DNA from 2 places in the Acidovorax sp. GW101-11A03 genome. Region 1 is predicted to be linked to the other one. Evidence: predicted binding sites of a transcription regulator. Region 1 holds the regulator's gene; the other holds the start of a gene.
The links. The regulator FNR, encoded in region 1, switches genes on or off when oxygen is low (the NO sensors DNR and NnrR bind a similar motif). The targets are predictions, from matches to a motif close to TTGATNNNNATCAA.
Positions count from the first base shown of each region.

Region 1 (3,336 bases):
TTGCCTGCCCGCAGACGGTCTACACCGAGATGTTCATGTGGATCGAGCACAAGATCGAAGGTGACCGCAGTGCGCGGCTGCGGCTGGACAACGGACCCTGGACCTTCGAGAAGATCCGCAAGAAGTTCTTCAAGCAGCTGGTATGGGTGGCGGTGGCCTTGTGGACCGGATTCACCTTTGTGGGTTATTTCGTGCCCATCCGCGAGCTGGGCAGCGAGTTGCTGGCGCTGCAGGGCAGCTGGCAGATTTTCTGGGTGCTGTTCTATGGCTTTGCCACCTATGGCAACGCGGGCTACATGCGCGAGCAGGTCTGCAAGTACATGTGCCCATACGCACGGTTCCAAAGTGCCATGTTCGACAAGGACACGCTGATCGTGACCTACGACCCCGAACGGGGCGAGCAGCGTGGCCCGCGAAAGAAGAACACCGACTACAAGGCGCAGGGGCTGGGCGACTGCATCGACTGCTCGCTGTGTGTGCAGGTCTGCCCGGTGGGTATCGACATTCGCAAGGGGCTGCAGTACGAATGCATCGGCTGTGGCCTGTGCGTGGATGCGTGCAACACGGTCATGGACAAGATGCAGTACCCCCGGGGACTGATCCGCTACTCCACCCAGAACGGCGTGGCCCAGCGGTGGACCCAGTCGCAGATGCTGCGGCGTGTGCTCCGGCCCCGGGTGCTGATTTACAGCGCAGTGCTGGTGGCTTTGTGCGTCGCCATGCTGGCCAGCCTGGTCGTGCGCACCCCGCTCAAGGTTGATGTGGTGCGGGACCGTGCAGCGCTTTCGCGCATCGTGGCTGGCGGCAAGCTGGAGAACATCTACCGCCTGCAGATCATGAATGCGACAGAAGGTGAACAGCGCTATCGCATCAGCGCGCGGGGCCTGGAGGGGCTGGAGGTGTCTTCGGATGCCGAAGTGGACATCGGCCCCGCAGAGTCGCGCTGGGTGGCGGTGCGTTTGCAGATTCCCTATGGGTCGGCAAGCCCGGGCTCTCATGCCGTTCAGTTCGATGTGCAGGCCGTCGGTGCCGCCGCCCATGTGACAGAAAAATCGGTGTTCCTGGTGCCACGCTGAACGGTGCCCTGGTGCAAGGCCGCGCATGGCCTTGTGTTGATTGAGATGATTGTGAAGGAGTAAATCGCCATGTCTTCAAGCCCAGCCATTGCCCCTGTTGCGGCAGCACCCTGGTGGAAATTCGGCCATGTCTGGCTGGTGATTGCCGGCCCGGTCATTGTGATCGTTGCCGGTTTTGTGACCTTGTGGCTGGCGCTGTCCCGTCCAGACCCAGTGGTGGCAGAGGATTACTACCGCAAGGGGATCGAGATCAACAAGACGCTGGAAGCCCCCGAGAAGAGCCTGGCACCTGCCATGAAGGGACGCAACCATGCGGCCACCCCCGTGCAGGATCAGCCGCGTTGAAATACACAAGCATGTGGCTCACCAGTGATGCCACCGTGCCGCCACTGAGCCCCCAGGAGACAGGAACGACGATATGTGGACGCAACGCCTGATGTGGATTGCATGGCCCGCCTTCTTGATGGCGGGGGTGCTGGAGATGCTGGTTTTTGCCATGGTGGACCCCCAGGATCTGCACTGGTTCGGGCAACCGCTGGCGCTGTCGCGGCAGGGCGTCTATACGCTGGCTTTTTTTGCGTTCTGGATCATCACCATGGCAAGCAGTGCGTTGACCACGCTGCTTGCCATGTCACCCTTTGAGTTGAACCGCTGCCCGGTCCCCGAGGGTGAGCGGCCAGACGACTGCCGCAAGACATCGTCCTGCTCCTGAGCAAGGAGGAGGGCGTTACTGGCCAGCCGGTGAAGGCCAACCGGGACGGCGGCCAGATCAGTGGCAGGCTTGCTGGCTGTTCACAATGCGCTTGAGGGCATCCGTGTCCAGGATGCGGACATGGCGCTGCTTGACTTCCACGATGCCTTCTTCCACAAATTTGGAGAAGGTCCGGCTCACGGTTTCGAGTTTCAGGCCCAGGTAGCTGCCGATTTCTTCGCGGGTCATGCGCAGCACCAGTTCGGACTGCGAGAAGCCGCGTGCATGCAGCCGTTGCACCAGGTTCAGCAAAAAAGCCGCTAGGCGCTCTTCGGCGCGCATGCTGCCCAGCAGCAGCATCACGCCGTGTTCGCGCACGATCTCGCGGCTCATGATTTTGTGCACATGGTGCTGCAGGGCCGTGACCTCGCGCGAGAGTTCCTCGATGCGGTCGAAGGGCATCACGCAGACCTCGGCATCTTCCAGGGCCACCGCGTCACAGGTGTGGTGGTCGTTCACGATGCCATCGAGGCCAATGATCTCGCCCGCCATCTGAAAACCGGTGACCTGGTCGCGGCCGTCTTCGGTAGCCACGCAGGTTTTGAAGAAACCCGTGCGGATGGCGTAAAGCGACGTGAAGGACTCGCCATTGCGGAACAGCGTGCCCCCCCGCTTGACCTTGCGGCGAACGGCAACGACTTCATCGATGCGCTGCAGTTGCTCTTCGTTCAGGCCCACGGGCATGCACAGCTCGCGCAGGTTGCAGTTGGAGCAGGCGACTTTGATGGTGAGCGGGTTCATAGGCACGTGAGCTAGAGGTTGGGTGTCAAGTACATCGCGCCCGATACGAAAAAGCTGGAAGGCCTTCGGGGGGGCGCCGGAGCGACTGACATTTGTCAAATTGTCGCCCGTCGGCCTGGTCGTTCACTTGATGCAGGTCAAGGACATCGCCGAGAGGGTACGGCACAGTCAGGGTGTACGCAAGGATATTCCCCCATGACCGCTGTTTCGCCCGATCTCCTGCGCCGTTTTGACGTGCCGGGGCCCCGCTACACCTCCTATCCGACAGCCGACCGGTTTGTCGAAGCGTTCGGGCAGGAAGACTATATCCTGGCACTGGAGCAGCGCCGGACAGGCTCGGTGGCCAAGGCCTTGCCCTTGTCCTTGTATGTGCACATTCCGTTCTGCGAGTCGCTGTGCTACTACTGCGCCTGCAACAAGATCATCACCAAGCACCATGACCGCGCAGAAGTCTATCTGCGCTACCTGAGCCGCGAGATCGATCTGCACACCGCACACTGCGGCGTGGGCCAGGTGGTGAGCCAGCTGCACCTGGGTGGGGGGACGCCCACGTTTCTGTCGGATGCGGGTTTGCGTGAACTCATGGCCATGCTCAAGCGCAGCTTCACCTTGGCGCCGGGCGGTGAGTACTCCATCGAGGTGGACCCCCGCACCGTGAACGCCGACAGGCTGGCGCTGCTGGCTGAGCTGGGCTTCAACCGGCTCAGTTTCGGTGTGCAGGATTTTGATGCGGAGGTACAGAAGGCCGTGCACCGCGTCCAGCCTGCC
Region 1 is NZ_JBWKZU010000011.1:77,921-81,256, reverse strand. It holds gene ccoG (cytochrome c oxidase accessory protein CcoG) at 1-1,076, shown strand, start outside; gene AC07Z7_RS07305 (FixH family protein) at 1,146-1,421, shown strand; gene AC07Z7_RS07300 (hypothetical protein) at 1,495-1,788, shown strand; gene fnr (fumarate/nitrate reduction transcriptional regulator Fnr) at 1,846-2,568, opposite strand; gene hemN (oxygen-independent coproporphyrinogen III oxidase) at 2,764-3,336, shown strand, end outside.

Region 2 (3,336 bases), on a different contig from region 1:
CTGGGGGCACCGCCGTATGGGGTGGCAACGCTGGGGGTAGGGGATGGCTCCCCCTGAGCCGCAGTAGCTAGTTTTTTCGCAATTCTGCCAACTGCCCGGGCGCCAGCACCCGCATCCACGCGGGGGCCTGGCCCGTGAGCTGCCCCACGATGGCCGCCTGCAGCGGCGGCAGGCGCCGCGCGCCCTGCAGCACCAGCTGGCGCAGCAGGCGCGGTACCGGGCGGGCGTCGGTGTACAGGCGCACGATGGCGTTGGTGCCCTGGTAGATGGGCCAGGCGTGGCGGTGGTGGCCCTGGGCGTAGGGCGCGAGTGCGTCGGCGCTGCCGATGTCCTGCCCGCGCTGGCGCGCGCTGACCAGCGCGGCGGTGAGCCGCTCCACCCCGGCCAGGCCCAGGTTGTAGCCATGGGCCGTCACGGGGTGCATCCCCACGGCGGCGTCGCCCAGCAGCGCACAGCGGTGGCCCGCAAAGCGCTGCGCATACACGGCGACCAGCGGATAGGCATGACGTTCGCCCACCAGGGCCATGGGGCCCAGCCGGTTGTTGAACTGGGCCTGCACCTGGGCGGTGAAGGCCTCGGGGGTCTGCGCCATCAGCGCGGCGGCGTCGGCCGCACCCGCCGTAACCACCACCGAGCACAGCGCATGCCCTTCGTGTGGGTCGTCCGGCAGCGGCAGCACGGCCAGGGTGCGGTCGTAGCCAAAGCACTCGTGCGCTACGCCGCCGTGGGGCTGTGTGTGGCGCATGCGGCAGACGATGACGGTGCGGCCAAAGTCGGTCATCTGTGCGCCGATGCCCAACTGGCGGCGTGTGGCCGAGAAGCGGCTGTCGGCGGCCACCAGCAGCGGTGCCGTCAGGCGCTGGGGCGTGGTGGGGTCGCCGGGGGCTGTGCTGGCAGGTACGCAGTCCAGCTCGGCATGGCCGGGCAGCGTGGCCACGCGGGTGACCTGGGTGCCGGTCAGCAGGCGCACGCCCGGCATGTGCGCCGCCACGGTGTGGGCCGTGCGGCGCAGTGCATGGTTGGGCACGATAAAGCCCAGCGGGCCGGGGGCTGCGGCACCAGAAGCGCCACCCTGGGCGCTGCTGGTCGTGTTCAGCTGCAGCGCACTGTGGCGGCCCAGCGGGCCGTCGTGCACCTGGGCCTCCACGATCTGGCCCACTTCGTGGTCTGCCAGATGGGCCCAGGTGCCCAGCCGCTGCAGCGTGGCCCGGCTGGGGTGGGTGAGGGCGATCTCGCGGCCGTCGGGCGCGGGCTGGGCCAGGGCGCTGTCGCTCTGCTGCTCCACCACCGTGGCGGTGAAACCGGCCTGGGCCAGGGAGATGGCCAGCGACAGGCCCGCCGGGCCTGCGCCGACGATGAGCACGTCGCTGTGGTGGGTGGTGGTCATGGCAGGGGGAAACCTAACGGGGCCGAACAAGAGCCCAAGCGCCTGCGATTGTGGGCGCAGCCCGCGCGGCGGGGTTTGCCCTGGGTCAAGCGGCCGTGCAGGTGATTGCTATTGAAATAATAGCTATTTGGGCAATGCCAGTGCGCGGTAGCGGCCCAAAAACCTTCAAATTTCTGAACCCCGGGCCTGCGTTGCGCAAGGTGGGCTCGTCCCCACCGTCCCCACCGCTCAGCCGTTCAGTCCTTGGCAACCTTGCGCGTGCCCCTGGCCGGTTTCTTCTTGGCCGTGCCTGCCTTCTTGCCGCGCAGGTGCAGCCCCCAGGTCACCAGCAGCCACAGATAGGACGCGGGGATGCTGTACGCAGCAAAGGCGGCCAGCGACAGCGGCGGCGCGGTGATGGAGCGCGGGTTGGCAATGGTCGCCAGCAGCTGGCGTGTGCCCGTGCCCACTTCGGGCGTGGTGTGCTGGCTGCCCGAACGTGCCATGAGCGCGCCCATGAAGGTGAAGAACTCCATGAGCAGCGCGCCAATCAGAAAACACGCGGCCAGGGCCAGCAGCTGCGCAAACGCCCGGCGGTTGCCCTTGGCCAGAAAAACGATGGCCGACACCAGCACCAGGGCGGGCAGCACAAGGACCACGGCGGGCCAGGCGGACAGGAGCAGGGGCATGGGAGTCGGTACCGGTATCAGCCGCGAAGCAACAAGAGGAGACAGAAGGACGCTGGGACGGGTGTGGCTGCGGATGATAGACGCATGCGCACCGCCCCTCGCGCCCATGGCGCCGGGCTACGGCTGCGGCTGCGGTGGCGTGGCCGGGCCTGCCATTTCGCGCAGGCGGCGGCGCAGTGCGCGGTCGCGGCGGTCTTCGGCCTCCCAGTCGGCCTTCACGCCGCGCCACAGCGCCAGCGCCATGAGCAGGATCACGGCGGTGAAGGGCAGGGCGAACACGATGGTGGCGGTCTGCACCGCCTTCACGCCCCCGGCCAGCAGCAGGCTCACGGCAATGCCCGAGATGAGCAGGCCCCAGACCACCTTGACGCGCGCGGACGGGTTCTCGTTGCCCCGGGTGCTCATCATGCCCAGCACCAACACGGCCGAGTCGCCCGAGGTGACGAAGAACACCACCACCAGCACCGTGGCCACCCCCGACATCAGCGCGCCCCAGGGCAGCGCGTGGAACAGCGAGAACAGCGCGGTGGAGACATCGGCGTTGACCGCATCGGCAATGGGCACGCCCTGCATGATCTGCAGGTGCAGCGCCGTGCCGCCAAACACCGAGAACCACACAAACGCCGCCAGCGTGGGCGCCAGCACCGTGCCCAGGATGAACTCGCGGATGCTGCGCCCGCGCGAGACGCGTGCGATGAACAGGCCCACAAACGGCGACCAGCTCACCCACCAGGCCCAGTAGAACACCGTCCAGCCGCTCACCCAGCCGCTGTCGCGGAAGGGCGTCATGCGCAGGCTCATGCGCACAAACTCGCTCAGGTAGCTGCCCAGCGTGTTGGTAAAGGTGTCGATGATCACCACCGAGGGCCCCAGCGTGAACACCGCCAGCGCCAGCAGCCCCGCGATGATGAGGTTGAAGGTGGACAGCCACTTGATGCCGCGCGCCACGCCCGACACGGCCGAGGCGAGGAACAGCACCGTGGTCACCCCGATGATGCCGACCTGCCAGGCTTCATTCACCGGCACGCCCATCGTGGCGGCCAGGCCGCTGTTGATCTGCAGCGCTCCCATGCCCAGCGATGCCGCCACGCCGAACGCAGTGGCGATCACCGCGAGCACATTGACCACCGGGCCGATGCGCTGCAGCGGCGCCCAGGGCAGGGCCATCACGGCGGTGCTGACCAGCGCCGAGCCGCCTTTGCGGAACTGAAAGAACGCAATCGCCAGCGCCACGATGCTGTACACCGCCCAGGGGTGCAGCCCCCAGTGGAAGAAGCTGTA
Region 2 is NZ_JBWKZU010000001.1:228,190-231,525, forward strand. It holds gene AC07Z7_RS01040 (class I SAM-dependent methyltransferase) at 1-57, shown strand, start outside; gene ubiM (5-demethoxyubiquinol-8 5-hydroxylase UbiM) at 68-1,387, opposite strand; gene AC07Z7_RS01050 (hypothetical protein) at 1,624-2,055, opposite strand; gene AC07Z7_RS01055 (BCCT family transporter) at 2,173-3,336, opposite strand, start outside.
Region 2: a site for FNR is predicted at 1,463-1,476, ahead of ubiM (5-demethoxyubiquinol-8 5-hydroxylase UbiM). Genes of this name have one in related genera too.